Collimonas fungivorans Ter331: one gene and its partner. Each later gene encodes a partner of the first gene's protein in a complex. Links are inferred from orthologs where the notes say so. Each region holds a gene or a part of one and is shown in the gene's direction. Other genes may lie near its edges. The genes, in order: trxA and trxB.

Region 1 (10,417 bases):
GTCAAGAAGGGCAACGCCGAACTGCTGGCCAAGCTCAACCATGGCTTGGAACAGATCAAGGCCGATGGCACGCAGGACCGGATCTACAAGAAATATTTCGCCGACGAGAAGTTATAAATCCGACTTGTTTTTACGAGAACACCATGAAAAAAATGTTAAGCCGCTACCTGCCGCTGTGCGCTCTCAGCATGAGCCTGCTGGCAGTGGGCGCCTGCAGCAAAAAAGAAGAAACGCCGGCGGCAGCGGCCAAGCAAACCCTGTACGTGGTCGGCGTTGAATCGGCTTACGCACCATTTTCCGCCGAAAACGAAAAGAAGGAAGTGGTCGGCTTCGATATCGACCTGATGAAGGCGATTGCTGCCAAAATCGGCATCGAAGTGAAATTCATCCCGACCCCATTCGAAGGCATCTTCAACTTCCTGGCGCAGGGCGACCGCGACCTGCTGATTTCCGCCATCACGATTACCGACGAGCGCAAGCAGACGGTCGATTTTTCCGAGCCTTATTTCGAAGCCAGCCAGCTGATCGCCGTCCCGCAAGGCAATACTTCAGTGAAACAGTTCAATGACCTGAAGACCATGAAGATCGGCGTCCAAAGCGCCACTACCGGCGACGAAGTGGTGCAAAACCTGGTAGGCAAGAACAACCCCAGCATCAAGCGCTTCGACTCCACCACGCTGGCCCTGAAAGAACTGGAAAGCGGCGGCGTCGATGCCGTGGTGGCGGACGACCCTGTGGTCAGGAACTACATTACCAACAATCCGTCGGCCAGCTTCCATGTCGTCACCGATGGCGGCTTTCCGAAAGAGTACTATGGCATTGCGGTACGCAAAGGCAATACCGAACTGCTGGCCAAGATCAACCAGGGCCTGGCTGATGTCAAGGCAGACGGCAGTTTCGCAAAAATCAATGAAAAGTACTTCGGCAACGGTAAGTAATTAGCTGTAGCCTGCCTGCAGACCCGCTGTTTTTGGCGGTCTGCGGCATCTACGGTATAATTTTGCGCTAATTTTTTATTATCTTCATGTTTAGCCCGGATCAGCAGCCAGCCAGGTTACGCGTCCTCTCAGCCCGTCGCACCGTTTCTTCTCAATAACACTTATGGATTTTCGCTGGAGCATCATACAAGGCTACGCGCCGCTATTCGTCAAGGGCTTCTTCATGACGGTCCAGGTCGCCGTGATCAGTATCATCATCGGCACCATCCTCGGTCTGTTGCTGGGCATGCTGCGTCTGGCCGAAGTCAAGCACGGTCCCTGGAAATGGCCGTTCCGCCTGTTGAAAGGGCTGGCCAGCTTTTATGTCGCCTTCTTCCGCGGCACGCCGCTGTTCGTGCAGATCCTGCTGATCCACTTTGCGGTAATGCCGGTGCTGATCCACCAGGACAACGGCCTGCTGATCTCCGGCGAGCTGGCGCGCACCATCAAGCAAGACTACGGCGCATTCATTTCCGGCATCGTCGCCCTGTCGCTCAATGCCGGTGCTTATATTTCAGAGATTTTCCGGGCCGGCATCCAGTCTATCGACCGCGGCCAGTCTTATGCGGCGTCCAGCCTCGGCATGGGCTACAAGCTGACCATGCGCTACGTAGTGCTGCCGCAGGCGTTCCGCCGCATGCTGCCGCCGCTCGGCAATGAAGCCATCACCCTGCTCAAGGATTCGTCGCTGGTATCGGCCATCGGCCTGGCCGAGCTGGCTTATGCGGCTAGGACTGTTGCCGGCGCCTACTCGCGTTATTGGGAACCGTACATCACGATTTCCGTGGTCTATTTCGCCATGACCATGATACTGGCGACGCTGGTTGGGCGGCTGGAACGAAAATACGCGGCGCCTCACCATCGTTGATTGCAAGCCGGCGGCCCGATTCGGAAAACCCTTATTTTTTCAACGAAAATAAGGGTTTTTTAATGGCTAGTCGATTTCCGACAAACGTCCATCGACAGTCAGCAAGGCGGTACGCAAACGCTTGTCGCCGAACACTCCCTGCGCCGCCTGCCGGTAGCTGCGCAACTGTGCTGCGTACGCCGCGCGCTCGCTGTCGAGCAGATTGCGCTTGTAGTCCAGGATCCATACCTCTTCCTCGAAGATCACCACACGGTCGAAACGCAGCACGGCATTGTCGGCGATGATTTCCATTTCATTGCGCGCATGCAGGTGCATGGCCGGATTAAAGAAATGCTCCAGCTCGGCTTGTCCCAGGATGGTCTGGGCCTGCCGCCGCACCTGCTTTGCCAGCGCCGGAGGGCATGGCAGCCAGCGCGCAATCGTTGCCGCCTCAGGCAGCACTATCGGCCAATGTCCGTGCTGGGTGACTCTTTCCAGCAAACCGTGCAAAGCGATACCCTCGGCGATTGCCTCGCTGTCAAAGGTGGCAGCGATGACGGATTCGGCCGGCGGCATTTGCGGCGGATCGAATATTTCCTGCTCAAATCTTTGTACGCTGCCGGTGGCCGAAGCGTGTTCCGCGACGGCGTCGAAACTGGTCTCAAGTACATGTTCCAGCCGCGCATACCAGCTGTCCTCCGTCACGCCGCCGCTCCTGCCGGCGACACCGCTGACGATCAGCAGCTGCTTGGCGCGGGTGGTGGCGACGTACAGCAAGTTCCAGTCTTCCTGCGTCTTGAAACCCTCTTCCGCCGCAAACAGCGGATCGCGCGCGGCACCGCGTTCGGCACTGCTGCCGAACGCGGAAAAATGCAGCGGCGCCTCCGCGTCCTGCGGCCAGTCGCACAGGATGCCGTAGTCGTCGCGCGCCGGTTTGCTGTGATTGGCGTCCAGCAGCACTACTACCGGCGCTTCCAGTCCCTTGGCGCTGTGCACCGTCAGGATGCGCACGGCATCGGTGGCGGCATCGATGCTGGCTTCATCAGGCGCATCGCCGCCGGCGGCGTTTTGCAGGCCGCGCAGGGCATCGATGAATTTCGGCAGGCTGGGATAACGGCCGGCATCCATGTTCAGCGCCAGTTCGACAAAGGTTTCGATGTTGCCTATGGCCTGGCTGCGCGATAAAGGCGAAGCCGCCTGCGCATAGCGCGCCAGCAATTGGCCCTGGTGCAAAATCACGTCGAGCAGGTCGTGCACCGGCAAACGCGGCGCCGCCTGCAGCCATTGTTCCAGCAAGGCGGTGGCGCGCTGCAGCGCCGGCGCCGCGTCCGCGTTTGCCGAGGCAGCCCGCAGGCGCGCCCACCAGCCGCGCTCGCCGCGCTGCGCCAGCGCGATCAGGTCGTCGTCGCTGGCGCCGAAGATCGGCGATTTCAGCACATGGCCGAGCGCGCGCGCATCGTCCGGCGTGATCAGGAAAGTCAGCAAGGCGATCAGATCGGAAATCTCCAGCGATTCCAGCAAGCCGCCACGCTTGTCCGACATGAACGGTATGCCAGCCGCGCGCAGCGCGCTTTCGTAGGCGCCCAGATGGCTGCGTTTTTTCACCAGCAGCATCACGTCCGACCAGCGCAGCGAACGATCGCCGTGCTCCTGGCGCACCGTCAGTTCTTGCCTGGCGCGCCACAGCGCTTGCGCCAGCTGCCTGCCCTCGTCGCGGCGGCGCGCGTCTTCCGATTCTTCGCGCGCGGTTGTCAGCGGATTGCGCAAGCCTTGCGGCTGTTGTTCCGTCTCATCGTCCGCTTGCTGGATCAAGGGCAACCGCCAGACCTCGCCGCCGACTTCGCCTAGCGTGGTTTGCGCCGAAAACAGGGGATTGGCGTAGAAACTGGCGTTCAGCACATCCACGATCGCCGTAGCATTGCGCCGGGTCTGGTTGGCTTGCAATACCGTGGCGCCCTGCTGCTGCAACAGCGTGCGCGCGGCCTCGAACACCCTTGGTTCGGCGCGGCGGAAACGGTAAATCGATTGTTTTGGATCGCCGACCACAAACACGCTGGGCTGGCCGGCGTCTTCGCCGTAGGCGCTCAGCCAGGCGCGCACGATGCTCCATTGTAGTGGGTTGGTGTCCTGGAATTCGTCCAGCAGGATGTGCTTGTAGCGTGTATCGAGCCGGCTTTGCAGGTAAGCCGCGCTTTCCGGATTGGTCAGCAAGCGGTAGGCTTGCCATTCGAGGTCGGCGAAATCGAACACCCGCTGTTCCGCCTTCAGCGCCTGGTAACATTCCAGATAGGCGTTGCCGACGCTGAACAGGTGCTGGTTCAAGCTGAGCACAGTGCGCTCGTGGCTGCGTTTGCGCAGTAGCTTGAGAGTGTCGCCGGTGGCGTCGAATTGCGCATCGAAAGCATCGAGGGCATTGCCGCCCAGGCTGTTTTCCAGCGCCTTCAACAAATCCTTGGCCTTGCCGTTGCTGCGCGGCTTGCCGGCATCGTCGAAAAACTGGTGGCACAAGGCGTCGAAATTCACTACTGCGGCGCCCGCCGTCAGCGCCATTTCAATCGCGGTAGCGCGTTTCTGGTTGGTGGCAGAACCCTGCCCCAGCAACCACGCAATCTGCTTGACCTGCGACAGGAGTTTTTCGTCGTCCCATAATGACAGGCGCGCATCGATTTCAGCATCTTCGCCGCACAGCTCGCGCAGCCACTGCAGCGGCGCATCCACGCCCTGCTGGATCACGGCCCACCATTCGGCGCGTTTATCGATGAACGCGTTCAGCAATTTCCTGGTGCTGAAATCGCCCACCAGCTGGTACAGCGCCAGCAGATCCTGCCTGACCTGGCTGTTTTCCTCATCGTTCAGCGACTGCATGAAACGCAGGTAAGCGTCGGCCAGCAATTCACCGGTTTTCTCGGTCAAGGCATAACCATGCGGCACGCCGGACGCCAGCGGCGCAATTTGCAGCAAGCGCGCGAACCAGCTGTGGAAAGTATCGATCGACAGGCTTTGCGGACTGGCCAGCACGCGCTCATACAGATCGCGCGCCGCAGGCAGCACTTGCGCCAGGTCGTGCTGGGCGATGCCGCGTTCCAGCAGCAGCTGGCGCACCTTGGCGTCCGGCTGCAAAGCCAGGTCGTGCAGCAGCTCCAGCAGACGCTCGCGCATTTCCTGCGCGGCCTTGCGGGTAAAGGTGATCGCCAGCAGTTCCGACGGCGCGGCGCCGGCCAGCAGCAGCCGCAGCATGCGCGCCACCAGCAGCCAGGTCTTGCCGCTGCCGGCGCAGGCTTCCACCACCACCGAATGTTGCGGATCGCAGGCGGCATTGGTGAAGTCCTGGGCCGCGACTACTACGCCGTTCATTCGATAGGCGCTGGGCAGCTCAGCGTGCACAGATTCGCTCATTCCCAAGCTCCCTTGCGACACAAACCGCGCACATCGCAATACTGGCAAACCGATGCCACGCCGTTGGCCGGCAGGCCGACGCCGCGCGCAATCGCCTGCACATTGACCGAAATCTGCGCGGCCAAAGCGCGTTGCGCTTCGTCATAGTCGGGAGCGCTGACATCGCCGACCTTGTCTTTAGTGGTTTCCAGCGCAACGTAGTGCGCCGCCGCAACCGGACGGTCCGACAGCAAGCCGTAGAACGCCAGTTGATGATCTTCATGGTCTTTCAGTTTTTTATTCAGCACGCCCAGGTTGTTGGTCTTGTAATCCAGCACCGCACGCTCGCCGGCGTCGTTCTCGTCGACCCGGTCAATCCGGCCGTGCAGCATCAGTTCGCGGTCCGGCAGCGCCATCGGTTTTTCATAGGCCTGCTCGCCAAATACGAAAGACCAGCCTTGCGCTTCATGCTCATTGGCCCAGACGACATAGGCCGAAATGACTTTTTGCCAGCGCGAGTAATAACCCAGGGCTGCTGCGTTTTTGGCGATGACGCTGTCGAACAGTTTTTTTGAGATATCGACCAGCAAGGATTCGCGCTGGTCCAGCGGGCATGGCTGGTCGCGCAGGGTTTCGTGGTAAGTCTCCAGGATTTCATGCAGCCAGCCGCCGTAGTCGCGTTTTTCCGGCAAGTCGGACAGCTCGTCCAGCGATGCCAGGCCCAGCATGCGCCTGGCGAAAAATTGATATGGACAGGCGATAAAGCTGTTGTAGGCGCTGGCCGTCAGTCGGCTCGGCGTCAGCTGCGGCGCTGCCGGCGCCGGCATGGTCGTAGGCGTGGCCAGCAAGCTTTGCGATGCAATCGCCGCCCGCCGTTCAGGCAGCGCCGGCGCCTCGCTGCGCGCCAGGGTCAGCTGCAGGCGCTGGATCCAGGGGCTGACCGGATTCGGTTCACCGTCCTTGTGCGCCTGCCACGACAACACCACTTGCGGATTCATCGCCAGCAGCTCGACCACGTCGCGCAATTGCTGGCGCTGCCGGCTTTCGCGTGTCGCCAGGCCCAGCTCGCGCCGTACGGTATTGGCAAAAAACAGCGTCTCCTGCGGCTGCGACGGCAGGTGATCGGCGTCGGCGCCCACCACCAGCACGGCGTCGAAGGTACGCAGGCGGGCGCCGTTCAGCGGCAGCATCACCACCCGGCGGTCATTGATGGCGCTGATGAAGCTGGTGTCGTCGAGCTGCAGGTTGACCAGCGCACGCCATTCGGGAAAGGAAAACAGAGCCGCAAAATCGTTCCCCGGCGGAGCAATGTTCTGCAGCAGCTGCAAGATCTGCTGGCCGGCCGAATCCGCGCTGAGCGCCGCTGAGATGCCCAGGGCGTCGAGCGCCGCTGCGGTAGCAGCTATCCAGTCGCGCAGATTCTTGCGGCCGCTGAACAATGCGGCTTGCTGCGCCAGCAAAGCTACCGTCTTTTGTTCCGCCGGCGCTGCGGTCAAGGCATTGATCACCGCGCGCCACTCGCCGAGCACGTTGGCGCGCCGCAGCAGCAACTCTATCTTCATCACCAGCGCCGACTTGTTGGCGACGCCATCCTGCGCATCGTGCAGCAGGCCGCTGGGCGCTTCATTCAGCACAAACGGCGATTTCAGCAAATCCAGCAAGGCAGTGGTTTCACCGCGTGCGGTGACGACATCGAACCAGGCTGAAATCGCGGATGCGGCGCGCGTGGTGGACAGCTTCCAGCCGGTTTCGTCGGCCACATGGATCTGCGCCCGTTCCAGCAAGGCGCGGATGCGCCGCGCCACGACACGATCCTGCGCCACGATCGCCACGCTAGACTTACCCTCCCGCAGCCAGTCGATCACCATCTGTGCGCCTTGCACCGCCTCATCTTCGACGCTGCGCGCAGCGCACAATGCCAGCGCGGCCGACACTGCATGGCCACCGATTTTCCCCTCAGGATTTTCTTCGTCTGCCGCCGCCTCCACCATTTCCGGCCAAGCCTGGGCATAGGTCGGCAGCAGTGCTGGCGCGCGCCAGTCGAGAGTGATAGTCAGCACTTGCTGGCGCCTGGCGTAGGCGTCGAGAAAAGCCTGCTCCAGCGGTTCCGGCGCTACCGAACTGATCCAGGCCATCGGCTGGCTGGCGTTTTCCGCGATCTGCAGCATTTGCGCGAAACGCGCGGCGATCGCATCGTCGGCGTCCAGCTGGCTTTTCCAGATCGACCACACCAGCTGCGTTTCATCCGACAGCAGCTTGCGCGCATCCGGCGACAGCTGTTCCAGCGCATGTTGCCAGCGCTGCTCCGGATCGTTTGCTGCATCGATGTGCAAAGCGGGCAGCAAGGCTTGCGTAAGCTCGTCTGATAACGCTAACAATGTCTGCGCCAGCGGCAGCAGGTCGGTATTACGGCGCGCTGTAAATAATTTTTTCAGCCAGCCGTGCTGGCGCAGTTCGGCATATAGCCGCATCAGCCGCTCGCTGGCAGGCAGCACATTGGGCAGCGGCGGCAAGGTCGCCAGCCAGCCGGACAGGGTAAAGAATTGCGGCGGCACGAAAGTCCCGCCCAGCTGCGCGCTCAAGGCCGCTTTCAGCGGCTGGGCGTGGGCAAAGGTGGGCAGCACCACGCGCCATTGGGCGAAATCGCGCTGGCCCTGGTCGCCGCTGGCCTGGCGGCAGGCTGCCAGCAGAGCACGTGCAGCATCCGGCCAGAAGTTGGCGGAGGGCACGGTTTTTATGGATTCTAAGGGCATGTGGCTCACTGAAAGGACGGCCAGCGCCGCCTTGCTACTAGTATGGATGCTCTCGCATTTTTGCAACAATTAGCTATCATTTTATGCGAGCCTCCGGAAAAACAAGCCTCAAATAATTACATAATCAATTACATAAGCCACACATTTTCATAAAATCGGTTATGATTTAGCGAATATCCCGCCGCAATACCTCTTACCGCACCCACAAAAACTTGAATTCGCGCACGGCATCCCCACTTATTCAATAGAATAGGGAACGCCGATGGCAGCCACCAAGCAGGAATGGTAAGTCGTCTTGGCACACATTGATTCTTTTTCCCTCACACTGAGGAAACCATGAGCGAACATATTAAACATACTTCCGACGCAACTTTTGAAGCAGACGTACTCAAATCCGACAAGCCGGTCCTGGTCGATTTCTGGGCTGAGTGGTGCGGTCCTTGCAAGATGATCGCCCCGATCCTGGAAGAAGTCGCCAAGGAATACGGCGACAAGCTGCAAATCGTCAAGCTGGACGTCGATTCCAACCAGGCAGTGCCTGCCAAGCACGGCATCCGCGGCATCCCGACCTTGATCCTGTTCAAGAACGGCGTTCCGGCGGCACAGAAGGTTGGCGCGCTGGCCAAGGGCCAGTTGACCTCCTTCATCGATTCGAATATATAATAAGAACCGTGGCGGTGCGCCCGCACCGCCACTAGTGTTTTACTAACTACACCACGCAGTTCCCTCCCCCACCCAATATTTCCCATCCCGGGACACTCATACCTATGCATTTATCTGAATTAAAGGCGTTACATGTCTCCGCCCTGCTAGAAATGGCAATCGGCCTCGACATCGATAACGCAGCGCGTTTGCGCAAACAAGAACTGATGTTCGCGATCCTGAAAAAGCGCGCGAAATCAGGAGAACAGATTTTCGGCGACGGCGCCCTCGAAGTCCTGCCTGACGGCTTTGGCTTCCTGCGCTCGCCCGACGCCAGCTACATGGCGTCCACCGACGACATTTATATCTCGCCTTCGCAGATCCGCCGCTTCAACCTGCACACCGGCGATTCGATCGAAGGCGAAGTGCGGACACCGAAAGACGGCGAGCGCTATTTCGCACTGGTCAAGGTCGACAAGGTCAACGGCGAATCGCCGGAAGCGTCGAAGCACCGCATCCTGTTTGAAAACCTGACGCCGCTGCACCCGAACAAGCCGCTGCCGCTGGAACGCGACATGCGCGGCGAAGAAAACATCACCGGCCGCATCATCGACATGATCGCGCCTATCGGCAAGGGCCAGCGCGGCCTGCTGGTAGCGTCGCCAAAGTCCGGTAAATCGGTCATGCTGCAGCACATTGCGCATGCGATCACCACCAACCATCCAGACACCGTGATGATCGTCCTGCTGATCGACGAACGTCCGGAAGAAGTGACCGAAATGCAGCGCTCGGTGCGCGGCGAAGTGGTTGCCTCCACTTTCGACGAACCGGCCACGCGCCACGTGCAAGTCGCCGAAATGGTGCTGGAAAAAGCCAAGCGCCTGGTCGAAATGAAAAAAGACGTAGTGATCCTGCTGGACTCGATCACCCGCCTGGCGCGCGCCTACAATACCGTGATCCCTGCCTCCGGCAAGGTGCTGACCGGTGGTGTCGACGCCAATGCGCTGCAGCGTCCGAAGCGTTTCTTCGGCGCCGCCCGCAACATCGAAGAAGGCGGTTCGCTGACCATCATCGCCACTGCCCTGATCGAAACCGGCAGCCGCATGGATGACGTGATCTACGAAGAATTCAAGGGTACCGGCAACATGGAAGTCCACCTGGAACGCCGCCTCGCCGAGAAACGCGTGTACCCGTCGATCAACCTGAACAAGTCCGGCACCCGCCGTGAAGAATTGCTGATCAAGCCTGACCAGCTGCAAAAGATCTGGGTGCTGCGCAAGCTGCTGTACAGCATGGATGAAATCGAAGCGATGGAGTTCATCCTCGACAAGATGAAGTCGACCAAGAACAACGCCGAGTTCTTCGACATGATGCGCCGCGGCGGCTAATCAGAATCAGTCATCGTAAAAGCCTGGTCCATGCAAATGGACCAGGCTTTTTTCATATGCAGGCTGCGGCCAAGATCGGGCGCTCAAAAGCTGGCGTTGCCATGTGAAGCGGCTGATCCGTGAACTTAGGCGGCAAACCGAGGCTGCAAAATGTTGCATTAAGAAAACTATAATTTATTTACAAGGGAGAGCGCCACAACACGCTAAATGCTATGCTTGCGAACCTCCTATTTCGCAACGGCACATCATGGCGACAACTCAATCCAGCCAATCGAAATTCGGCACAGTCCTGCGGGTTACCAGCGGTAACTTCATGGAGATGTTCGATTTCTTCCTGTTCGGCTTCTACGCAACCTACATCTCCAAGACCTTTTTCCCGGCCGGCGACGAATTTGCTTCGCTGATGCTGACCTTCATGACTTTCGGCGCCGGCTT
Region 2 (10,288 bases), 2.2 Mb from region 1 along the record:
TCAAGAGCCTGGCCGGCAAACGCAAGGTGTTGCCGGAATTGCGCGCGCTGGTGAAACGCGAGCATGCATTGCGCGAACAAGGCAGCTGGGGGGAATGGATACGCCTGTCGGGCGAATTCCATATCAAGCTCAGCGAAGCCAACCAGAACAACATCGTCAGCGCCTACCTGCGCACCCTGATCGCCCGCACTTCGCTGCTGATAGGCTTGTATGAAACGCCGAAGCGCAACAGCTGCTCGGCCGACGAACACGGCGGCATCCTGGATGCGATCGAACAAGGGGATGCGGAACGCGCCGCCAGGCTGATGGAGCATCACCTGGGCGAATACGCCTCCGAGCTGTTGACCGAAACCAGCCAGCCCAAGGAAGTCGATTTCGCCAGGCTGTTTTCGCCGGTGCGCGCGGCCTGACGCTTCTTTCCCGGGCTTAGTCTTTGCCGTTGGCCTGGTCGTCCAGGCTTTTCAGGAACTGCATTTTCTCGGCGATCTTGGACTCCACTCCGCGTGGCACCGGCTGGTACCAGCCGGGGTCGCCTATGCCGTCCGGCAGATAGGTCTCGCCGGCCGCATAGGCATGCGGTTCGTCGTGCGCATAACGGTACTCATGGCCATAGCCGAGTTCCTTCATCAGCTTGGTCGGCGCATTTCTCAAGTGTACCGGCACTTCCCGCGACTTGTCCTTGCGAACAAACGCCATGGCCTGGTTGAAGGCGTTGTAGCCGGCATTGCTCTTGGCCGCGATCGCCAGGTAGATGACCGCCTGCCCCAGCGCCAGCTCGCCTTCCGGCGATCCCAGCCGTTCATAGGTCGCCGCGGCGTCGTTGGCGATCTGCATCGCGCGCGGGTCGGCCAGGCCGATATCTTCCCAGGCCATGCGCACGATCCGGCGCGACAGGTACATGGGATCGGCGCCGCCGTCCAGCATGCGGCACAGCCAGTACAGCGCGCCGTCCGGGCTGGAGCCGCGCACCGATTTGTGCAAGGCTGAAATCTGGTCGTAGAAATTATCGCCGCCCTTGTCGAAGCGGCGCGCATTCAGGGTCAGCGCATTTTGCAGGAATTCGCTGGTGACCTGGGTCACGCCGGAAGCCTTGATGGCGCTGCCGATCTGCTCCAGCAGGTTGAGCAGCCGGCGCGCATCGCCGTCGGCATAACCGATCAGGGTATCGACCGCGGCCTCGTCGAACTGCAGGTGCGACAAGACCCGCTCCTGCGCACGCGCCAGCAGCAGCTTCAGTTCATCCTCGGTCAGGGCCTGCAGCACATACACCTGCGCCCGCGACAGCAAAGCCGAGTTGACTTCAAACGAGGGATTTTCGGTGGTGGCGCCGATGAAGGTCACCAGGCCGGATTCGGCATACGGCAGCAAAGCGTCTTGCTGAGACTTGTTGAAGCGATGGATTTCATCGACGAACAGGATCGTATGCCTGCCTTGCGCCAGGTTCTGCTGCGCCTGTTCCATCGCCGCGCGGATATCCTTGACGCCGGAAAACACCGCCGACAGCGGGATGAATTCACAGTCGAAGGCATTCGCAGTCAGGCGCGCCAGCGTGGTCTTGCCGACACCGGGCGGCCCCCACAGGATCATGGAATGCGGCTTGCCGGATTCAAACGCCAGCCGCAGCGGCTTGCCCGGCCCCAGCAGGTGGCTCTGCCCGATCACCTCGTCCAGGGTCGCCGGACGCAGGGCTTCGGCCAGTGGCGGTGTGGGTTCTACTTTGAAGAGATCGGACATGGTTCGGTGAAAAATGGTCTTTGTTTGAAAAATCAAATGTCATGCAGCATCTGTAAAGCTTGGCGGCCGGCCCCGAAACCTGCCGGCTGCGCCCCGGTGCGCGAAGACGGCGATTGTGAGAGAATCCCTGTCGATTTCGACCAGCTCTCCGCCCCGCCATGCCCTTTGTCGTCACCGATTCCTGCATCCGCTGCAAATACACCGACTGCGTCGAGGTCTGCCCTATGGATTGCTTCCGGCAAGGGCCGAATTTCCTGGTGATCGTGCCAGAGGACTGCATAGACTGCTCGATGTGCGTGCCGGAATGTCCGGTCGGCGCGATCTACAACCAGGCCGACCTGCCCGACGAACAGCGCCATTTCGCCGAAATCAACGCCCGCCTTGCCGCCCATCCGGACTGGAAACCGATCACTCGCTCGCAACCACCGTTGCCTGACCACGAAGCCTGGCGCGAGGTCGCCAACAAGCTGGAATTCCTGGAACAGGCGTAGGGTGGGCAGTTTTTTCCCACGCGCCACTTAAATCTGCGTGGGCACCCGTGCCCACGCTACTGATTCAATACATCCGCCCCCTTGGGCACGACAAACTGGAACTGCCCGGTCGACAGCGGCGGATTCTTGACGAAATTCTTGAAGGTCAGCAGCGATACCTGGCCAAACGAATCGCGCAGTTCCATCGCCTGCGGCACACCGTCCTTGAGGCCGATGCCGATATGGTCGAAGGTGGTGTCCTTGGCTTTCGGCGTCGCTTCCAGCCACTCCATGCCATCCTTGGCCTGGCCTTCTTTCAGGACAAAGTTCTTTTCCAGGTCGTTGCTGCCGAACAGGATCGCCGCCGGTGAGGAACCGAGCGCATTGCCCAGGCTCTTGGTGGTGACCTGGTTCAGGTCCTTGTCGTAGATGTACAGCTTGTCGCCGTCGGCTTGCAGCACCTGTTCGTACGGCTTCTGGTAAGTCCAGATGAACTTGCCGGGCCGGGCGAAGATGAAAACGCCGCTGGAAGTGCTGGTGACCTTGGGCGCCTTGCCGGCGTCGATTTTCACCAGTTGCTGCGAGAATTCACCCTTGGCCGACTGCGTGCTGCTGACGAACGACTTGAACTGCTCCAGCGCACTGGCATGGGCCAGCGACGGCAGCAGCGCCATGCTCAGCGACAGGCCGACGATCAGGCGGCCCGATTTGAACTTGGCGAACATGTTGCTCTTGCCGGCCAGGCTGGCGATGATTTTCTTTTGCATATCTTATTGCTCCGTGTTGCTATTCCCCGCCGGCACCAGGATTTCCCGGTTGCCGTTGGATTGCATGGTTGAAACCAGTCCGCTTGTTTCCATCTGCTCCAGCAAGCGCGCCGCGCGGTTGTAGCCGATGCGCAGATGGCGCTGCACCAGCGAAATCGAGGCGCGCCGATTCTTCAGCACCACCGCCACCGCCTGGTCGTACAATTCGTCGCCTTCGCTGCCGCCGGTCGCCGCGCCGCCGAGCGGGCCGTCGGTGCCGTCTTCCAGCACGCCGCCTTCCAGTATTCCTTCGATGTAGTTCGGCTCGCCCTGTTCCTTCAGGTAGTCGACCACCCGATGCACTTCTTCATCCGAGACGAACGCGCCATGGACCCGGATCGGCAAGCCGGTGCCGGGCGGCATGTACAGCATGTCGCCCATGCCGAGCAGCGCTTCCGCTCCCATCTGGTCAAGGATCGTGCGCGAATCGATCTTGCTGCTGACCTGGAACGCGATCCGGGTCGGCACATTGGCCTTGATCAGGCCGGTGATCACGTCTACAGATGGGCGCTGCGTCGCCAGAATCAAGTGGATGCCGGCGGCGCGCGCCTTTTGTGCGATACGCGCGATCAGCTCTTCCACCTTCTTGCCGACCACCATCATCAGGTCGGCCAGCTCGTCGATGATGACGACGATGGTAGGCAGCTTTTCCAGCGGTTCGGGCGCATCCGGCGTCAGGCTGAACGGATTCGGGATTTTTTCTTCGCGCTTGTCGGCGTCCGCGATCTTCTGGTTGTAGCCGGTCAGGTTGCGCACGCCCATCTTCGACATCAGCTTGTAGCGGCGCTCCATCTCGTTGACCGCCCAGTTCAGCGCATGGCCGGCCTGGCGCATGTCGGTCACCACCGGCGCCAGCAGGTGCGGGATGCCTTCGTAGATCGACAGCTCCAGCATTTTCGGGTCGATCAGGATCAGGCGCACCTGGTTCGGATCGGATTTATAAAGCAGGGACAGGATGGTGGCGTTGATGCCCACCGATTTGCCCGAGCCGGTGGTGCCGGCCACCAGCAAGTGCGGCATCTTGGCCAGGTCCGCCACCACCGGATGGCCGGCGATGTCCTTGCCGAGCGCGATGGTGAGGCTGGAGACGCCGTCATTGTAGACCTTGGAGCCGAGGATCTCGGTCAGGCGCACGATTTGACGTTTGGGGTTGGGCAATTCCAGGCCCATGAACATTTTGCCGGGGATCACTTCCACCACGCGGATCGAAGTCAGCGACAGCGAACGCGCCAGGTCGCGCGCCAGGCCGACGATCTGGCTGCCCTTGACGCCGGTCGCCGGTTCGATTTCGTAGCGGGTAATCACCGGGCCGGGATAAGCGGCCACCACTTTCACCTGCACGCCGAAATCGGACAGTTTTTTCTCGATCAGGCGGCTGGTGAATTCCAGCGTTTCGACGCTCACGGTCTGCTGCTGCGGCGGCGCTTCGTCCAGCAGCGACAACGGCGGCAGGTTGGTGTCCGGCAAATCGGTGAACAAGGTGGTTTGCCGCTCTTTTTCCACCCGCTCCGATTTCGGCACGGCAACTACCTGCGGCTCGATCCGGATCGGCGACGCCACCACGATCTTGGCGCGCTCCTGCACCACTACTTCTTCACGCTTGACGGCGGCGACCTGCCCGACCTTGCGGTCTTCGCGCGCGACATAAAAATTCTTCAGCCACAGCAGCCCGTTTTCGATGCCGGCACCGATGCGCTCGGCCACGGTCAGCCACGACACATGGAAAAACAGGCTGATGCCCAGTGCGAACAACAGCAGCAGGAACAAGGTGGAGCCGGTAAAACCGAGCGCGGTTTGCGCGCCGCTGCCGATCAGCTGCCCCAGCACGCCGCCGGGCGCGCGCGGCAGTTGCACGTGGCTAGCCAGCCATTGCATGCGGGTATATTCGAGGCCCAGGCTACCCACCAGGATCAGGACAAAGCCGGCGCCGCGGATCAAGCCTTCGTGGCGATGCTCGGGTTCGGCGTTTTTCTCAACCACAAAACGCTGCGAAATGCGGCGGTAGCCCTGCCACAAGGTGCGCAGCAGCAGCGCGCACCACCACCAGGCCGAGGCGCCGAAGACAAACAGCATCAGGTCCGACAGCCAGGCGCCGATGCGGCCGCCCCAGTTATGCATGCGCGGCACCAGGGTGCCGTGCGACCAGCCCGGGTCGGACTTGGAATAGGTGGCGAAAATGATGATCAGATAGGCTGTGATGACCGCATAGACGATCCAGCGCGCTTCATACAGCAGCCGGACCAGGCGGCTCGGCAAAGGCTGCGCCTCTTGCGGCTTGGTGTTGCGGGTATAGGCTTGGCTTGTTCTAGTCATAAATCCGGTTGGTGTTACTTCGTTATCACTTTACAGGTGCGCGGAATGCATTCGCAAGTTGAAATTATGCACCTAATACCTATATATATAACCAGTGTTTGATGTTTCCATTTGAAACATGAGCAAAAAACCAAGCTTGGGGAGCAAGGATTTTTGATGCGCCGCCACTTGAAAGCGTCGGCTCGACTATAATCTTACCGAGTTTTTGAGCGCAATTTGATGATCTTGACAATATTTATCCGCCGCCAGCGGCCATAAATCCGCATTCATCATCTGATCAGCCGGGGACAGCATCATTCGCCGCAAGTCTGTGCTGGCGGCAACCCTGTCCGACAACTGTTTTTGATATCTGTTACCTGAGGCACACGATGACCACTACCAAACCCGCCAAGCACGCCCATGTCCTGATCCTCGGTTCCGGGCCCGCCGGCTACAGCGCCGCTGTCTACGCCGCCCGCGCCAACCTGAAGCCGGTCCTGATCACCGGCGTCGAGCAAGGCGGCCAGCTGATGACCACTACCGACGTCGAGAACTGGCCCGGCGACCCGCACGGCGTGCAAGGTCCGGAACTGATGCAGCGCCTGCTCAAACACGCAGAAGAATTCAACACAGAGATCATTTTCGACCATATCCACACCACCAAGTTGTCGGAAAAACCATTTCGCCTGATCGGCGATTCGGGCGAGTACACCTGCGACGCCCTGATCATCGCCACCGGCGCCTCGGCCCAGTATCTCGGCCTGCCGTCGGAAGAAGCGTTCATGGGCAAAGGCGTCTCGGCCTGCGCCACTTGCGACGGTTTCTTCTACCGCGGCCAGGAAGTCGCCGTGGTCGGCGGCGGCAATACCGCGGTGGAAGAAGCGCTGTACCTGTCGAACATCGCCAGCAAGGTCACCCTGATCCACCGCCGCGACAAGTTCCGCGCCGAACCGATCCTGGTGGACCGCCTCAACGCCAAGGTGGCGGAAGGCAAGATCGTCATCAAGTACAACCACACGCTGGATGAAGTCACCGGCGACGCCAGCGGCGTCACCGGCATCAACATCAAGTCGGTGGCCGACGGCAGCGTCACGCCGATCACGCTGCACGGCGTCTTCATCGCCATCGGCCACAAGCCGAACACCGGCATTTTCGACGGGCAGCTGGAAATGCACAACGGCTACATCAAGACCCGGACCGGCCTGGAAGGCATGGCCACCGCCACCAGCGTGCCGGGCGTGTTCGCCGCCGGCGACGTCCAGGACCACATCTACCGCCAGGCCATCACCAGCGCCGGCACCGGCTGCATGGCGGCGCTGGATGCCCAGCGCTTCCTGGAAGATTAAAGGTCACGCGTGGGCACGGTGTGCCCACCCTACCCCGCCGCCTTTCACCATCAGCAGACGCATATATCATGGCCGGCCCGATCAAAGACTTCAGCGCCCTCAAATCGCTGCGCAAGGAAATCAAGGCGCAGGACGAAGCACGCCAGGCCGCCGCGGCCGAAGCCAAGCGCCGCGAGCAGGAAACACGGCGCGACGCCGACATCTTCCGCAGCAGCATCGGCAACGTCAAGCCGCTGGCGGTTCCGCCCAAGTTCACGCCTGACATCCCGCGCCCGCTGCCGATCGCGCGCCAGCACCTGGCCGACGAGCAAGCCGCGCTGGCAGCATCGCTGTCCGACGATTTCAACATCGAAACCCTGCTCGACACCGACGAAACGCTCAGCTTCGCCCGCAACGGCATCGGCCCCGACGTCATGCGCAAGCTGCGGCGCGGCCACTGGACCATCCAGCAGCAGCTCGACCTGCATGGCCTGCGGCGCGAAGAAGCACGCGAAGCCCTGGCCGAATTCCTGCGCCTGGCGGCCAAGCGCGGCTGGCGCTGCGTACGCATCATCCACGGCAAGGGACTGGGTTCCATCAACAAGGAGCCGGTGCTGAAATCCAAGGTCCGCAACTGGCTGGTGCAGAAGGAAGAAGTACTGGCCTTCTGCCAGGCCACCGCTGCCGAAGGCGGTTCCGGCGCCTTGCTGGTGCTGCTCAAGGGCCAGGCCGCCTGATTCGTAGGGTGGACACCTGTGCCCATCCTACTAAAACAAACCCATCTGGCCCGACAAGCGGTCTTTTTCCGGCTGCACGTACGGCCGCTTGAAACGGCTCGTATCCAGCGTGCCGAACGAACCGCCGTGCGTCATGCCGAACCTGAGCACGGCCTTTTCAAAACGCTGGCGCAGCAGATCGGCCCACACGCCCTCGCCGCGCATGCGGGTGGCAAAATCGGCGTCATAGTCGGCGCCGCCGCGCATCTCGCGGATGCGGTTCATCACGCGGTTGGCGCGCTCCGGAAAATGCGCCTGCAGCCAGTTCTTGAACAAGGGATTCACCTCCCACGGCAGACGTAAAACGGTATAACCGGCGCGCACCGCGCCAGCCTCGGCGGCCGCCTCTATCACGCGTTCCATGTCCGGTTCGGTGATGAACGGAATCATGGGCGCCACGCTGACGCTGACCGGGATGCCCGCCTCCGCCAGCGTGCGGATGGTGCGCAGGCGCCGCGCCGGCGTCGCCGCCCGCGGCTCCAGCGTGCGGGCGATGGTCGCATCCAGCGTAGCGATGGTGACCGCCGCCACCGCCTGCCGCTTGGCCGCCATGGCGGCCAGCAAATCGATATCGCGCTCGATCAGCGACGATTTGGTGATCAGGGCCAGCGGATGTTCGCAATCGTGCAGCACCTGCAAGATGCGCCGCGTCAGCAGCAATCCGCGCTCGCAAGGCTGGTAGGCATCGGTGTTGATGCCCAGCGCGATCGATTCGGCGACATATGACGGCCGCGCCAGCTCCCGCTGCAACAATTCCGGCGCATTCACCTTGGCAAAAATCCGGCTCTCGAAATCCAGCCCGGGCGACAGTCCCAGGTAGCTGTGGGTCGGCCGCGCGAAACAGTAGATGCAACCGTGCTCGCAGCCGCGATAGGGATTCAGCGAGACATTGAACGGCAGGTCCGGCGAGGCATTGCGGCTGAGGATGCTCTTTGCCTGTTCTTCGGTGACGATGGTGCGCAGCGCTGCCGGTTCATCCAGTTCATCTTCCGCCGCCCAGCCGTCGTCGAACTCCTCGCGCTGCGCAACTTCAAAGCGGCCTTGCATATTGCTGGTCGCGCCGCGGCCCTTGCGCGCCACGCCGGCAGGCTGGAACTGGATTACCTGGGGAAAAGGCTTTTTTTGATAATCTGACATCGCGGCGCTAATATACTGTACATATATACAGTATATTAGCGCAAATCCTGCCTTTTGCAATGGCTACATCCAGTTCAGGGCAGCCTAAAGACTTAGCGGCGTCTCGGCGCGTTTGCGGCGCAACCGCTGCACCATTCTGTCCATATACAGATACACAACAGGCGTCGTGTACAAGGTCAACACCTGCGACAGCAGCAAACCGCCCACCATGGCGATGCCCAGCGGCCGCCGCAGCTCTGATCCCGCGCCCGCACCCAACGCCAGCGGCAATGCGCCCAGCAGCGCCACCATGGTAGTCATCATGATCGGCCGGAAGCGCAGCAGGCATGCCTTGTAAATTGCCTCTTCGGGCGACAGGCCGCCGGCTTCCTCCACGATGGCGACGTCGACCATCATGATTCCGTTCTTTTTGACAATGCCGATCAGCAGCATGACGCCTATCAGCGCCACCAGCGAAAAATCGTAATGCAGCAGGATCAGCGCCAGCAGTCCGCCGATGCCGGCCGAAGGCAGGGTCGACATGATCGTGATCGGGTGGATAAAACTTTCATACAGGATGCCAAGCACGATGAAAATGGCCAGCAGCGCCGCCAGGATCAGGAACGGCTGGTTTGCCAGCGATTCTTGAAACGCTTGCGCGCTGCCGGCGAAAATCGAGCTCAGGCCGGCAGGCTTGGCCATCGAACGTTCCTTCGCATTGATGGCGTCGATGGCGTCGCCCAGCGCCTGCCCTGGCGCCAGGTTGAACGACAAGGTCGAAGCTGGAAACTGGCCGTCGTGGTTGACCGTCAGCGGCGCCGATGAATGTTCGAACCTGCTTATGGCGCTGAGCAGCACCGGCACGCCGCTCTTGGACGGCACGTAGATGCGGGCCAGCGCGCTTTCGTCGAGCTGGAAGCGTGGATCGACTTCCAGCACCACCCGGTACACACTGACCTGGGTGTAAAAGCTCGCCACCTGGCGCTGGCCGAAGGCGTCATACAAGGTATCGTCCACCGCCTGCGTGTTGACGCCGAGGCGCGCCATCGCCTCCCGGTCCAGAACGATTTGCAGGCGCGGCGCCGTCGGCTCGCTGTCGCCTTCGACGTCGCGGATCTGCGGGATTGTCCGCAGCGCCGCCAGCATGCGCGGCGTCCATAGCTGCAGTTCGGCCAGGTTGGCGTCGCGCAGCGTGTACTGGAATTGCGTTTTGCTGACGCGCGCGCCGATCTGCAGATCCTGGCGCGCTTGCATGTGCAAGGTGATTTCCGGAATATTCCTGACCCGCTTGCCGATGCGGTCGATGACTTCGTATACCGAGGCACGGCGCAGCTCAAACGGCTTCAGGTCGATCAGCAGCCGGCCGACGTTAAGCGACGGATCGCCCTCGATCCAGAAATAGACGTTCTGGATATCCGGATCTTGCCGCACCGTGTTCGCCAGCGCTTGCATCTGGCGCAGCATCGCCGGGTAGGAGATATCCGGCGAGGCTTCGGTCACGCCGGCGATCAATCCGTTATCCTGCTGCGGGAAAAACCCTTTCGGGATATAGACATAAATGCCAAGCGTGACCACCAGCGTCGCCAGCATCACGCCCAGCGTCAGGCGCTGGTGCCGCAGCACCGTGCGCAAGCCGCCGGCATAGGCCTGGCGCATGCGCTCGAGAAAATGTTCGCAGCGCTGGTGGAACCAGTCGCTGCGGTGTGTTGACTGGACGCTCAGGAAGCGTGCGCACAGCACCGGGGTCAGGGTCAGGGAAACCACGCCGG

What was found.
Region 2: the proteins of trxA (region 1) and trxB are in contact, whole or in part, in a crystal structure (PDB 1F6M), measured with the Escherichia coli proteins. The link is inferred for Collimonas fungivorans Ter331 from one-to-one orthologs.

Annotation. Positions count from the first base shown.
Region 1 is NC_015856.1:1,032,004-1,042,420, reverse strand. Bases 6,978-9,951 are described here. They hold trxA (thioredoxin TrxA), read left to right. Parts: upstream 6,978-8,288; coding sequence 8,289-8,615; downstream 8,616-9,951. Other genes in these bases: rho (transcription termination factor Rho), read left to right, coding at 8,720-9,951; CFU_RS04535 (PD-(D/E)XK nuclease family protein), read right to left, coding at 6,978-7,952. Outside these bases: CFU_RS04555 (basic amino acid ABC transporter substrate-binding protein), read left to right, coding at 1-117; CFU_RS04550 (basic amino acid ABC transporter substrate-binding protein), read left to right, coding at 144-938; CFU_RS04545 (amino acid ABC transporter permease), read left to right, coding at 1,102-1,845; CFU_RS04540 (UvrD-helicase domain-containing protein), read right to left, coding at 1,912-5,220; more of CFU_RS04535, read right to left, coding at 5,217-6,977; more of rho, read left to right, coding at 9,952-9,982; CFU_RS04520 (MFS transporter), read left to right, coding at 10,230-10,417. UniProt on the Escherichia coli protein: Participates in various redox reactions through the reversible oxidation of its active center dithiol to a disulfide and catalyzes dithiol-disulfide exchange reactions.
Region 2 is NC_015856.1:3,228,919-3,239,206, forward strand. What follows is about bases 4,825-7,669. They hold trxB (thioredoxin-disulfide reductase), read left to right. Parts: upstream 4,825-5,691; coding sequence 5,692-6,648; downstream 6,649-7,669. Other genes in these bases: CFU_RS14010 (DNA translocase FtsK), read right to left, coding at 4,825-5,323; CFU_RS14020 (Smr/MutS family protein), read left to right, coding at 6,717-7,364; CFU_RS14025 (PA0069 family radical SAM protein), read right to left, coding at 7,395-7,669. In the rest of the region: CFU_RS13990 (GntR family transcriptional regulator), read left to right, coding at 1-410; CFU_RS13995 (replication-associated recombination protein A), read right to left, coding at 427-1,734; ferredoxin FdxA, read left to right, coding at 1,893-2,225; outer membrane lipoprotein chaperone LolA, read right to left, coding at 2,282-2,929; more of CFU_RS14010, read right to left, coding at 2,975-4,824; more of CFU_RS14025, read right to left, coding at 7,670-8,540; CFU_RS14030 (efflux RND transporter permease subunit), read right to left, coding at 8,625-10,288.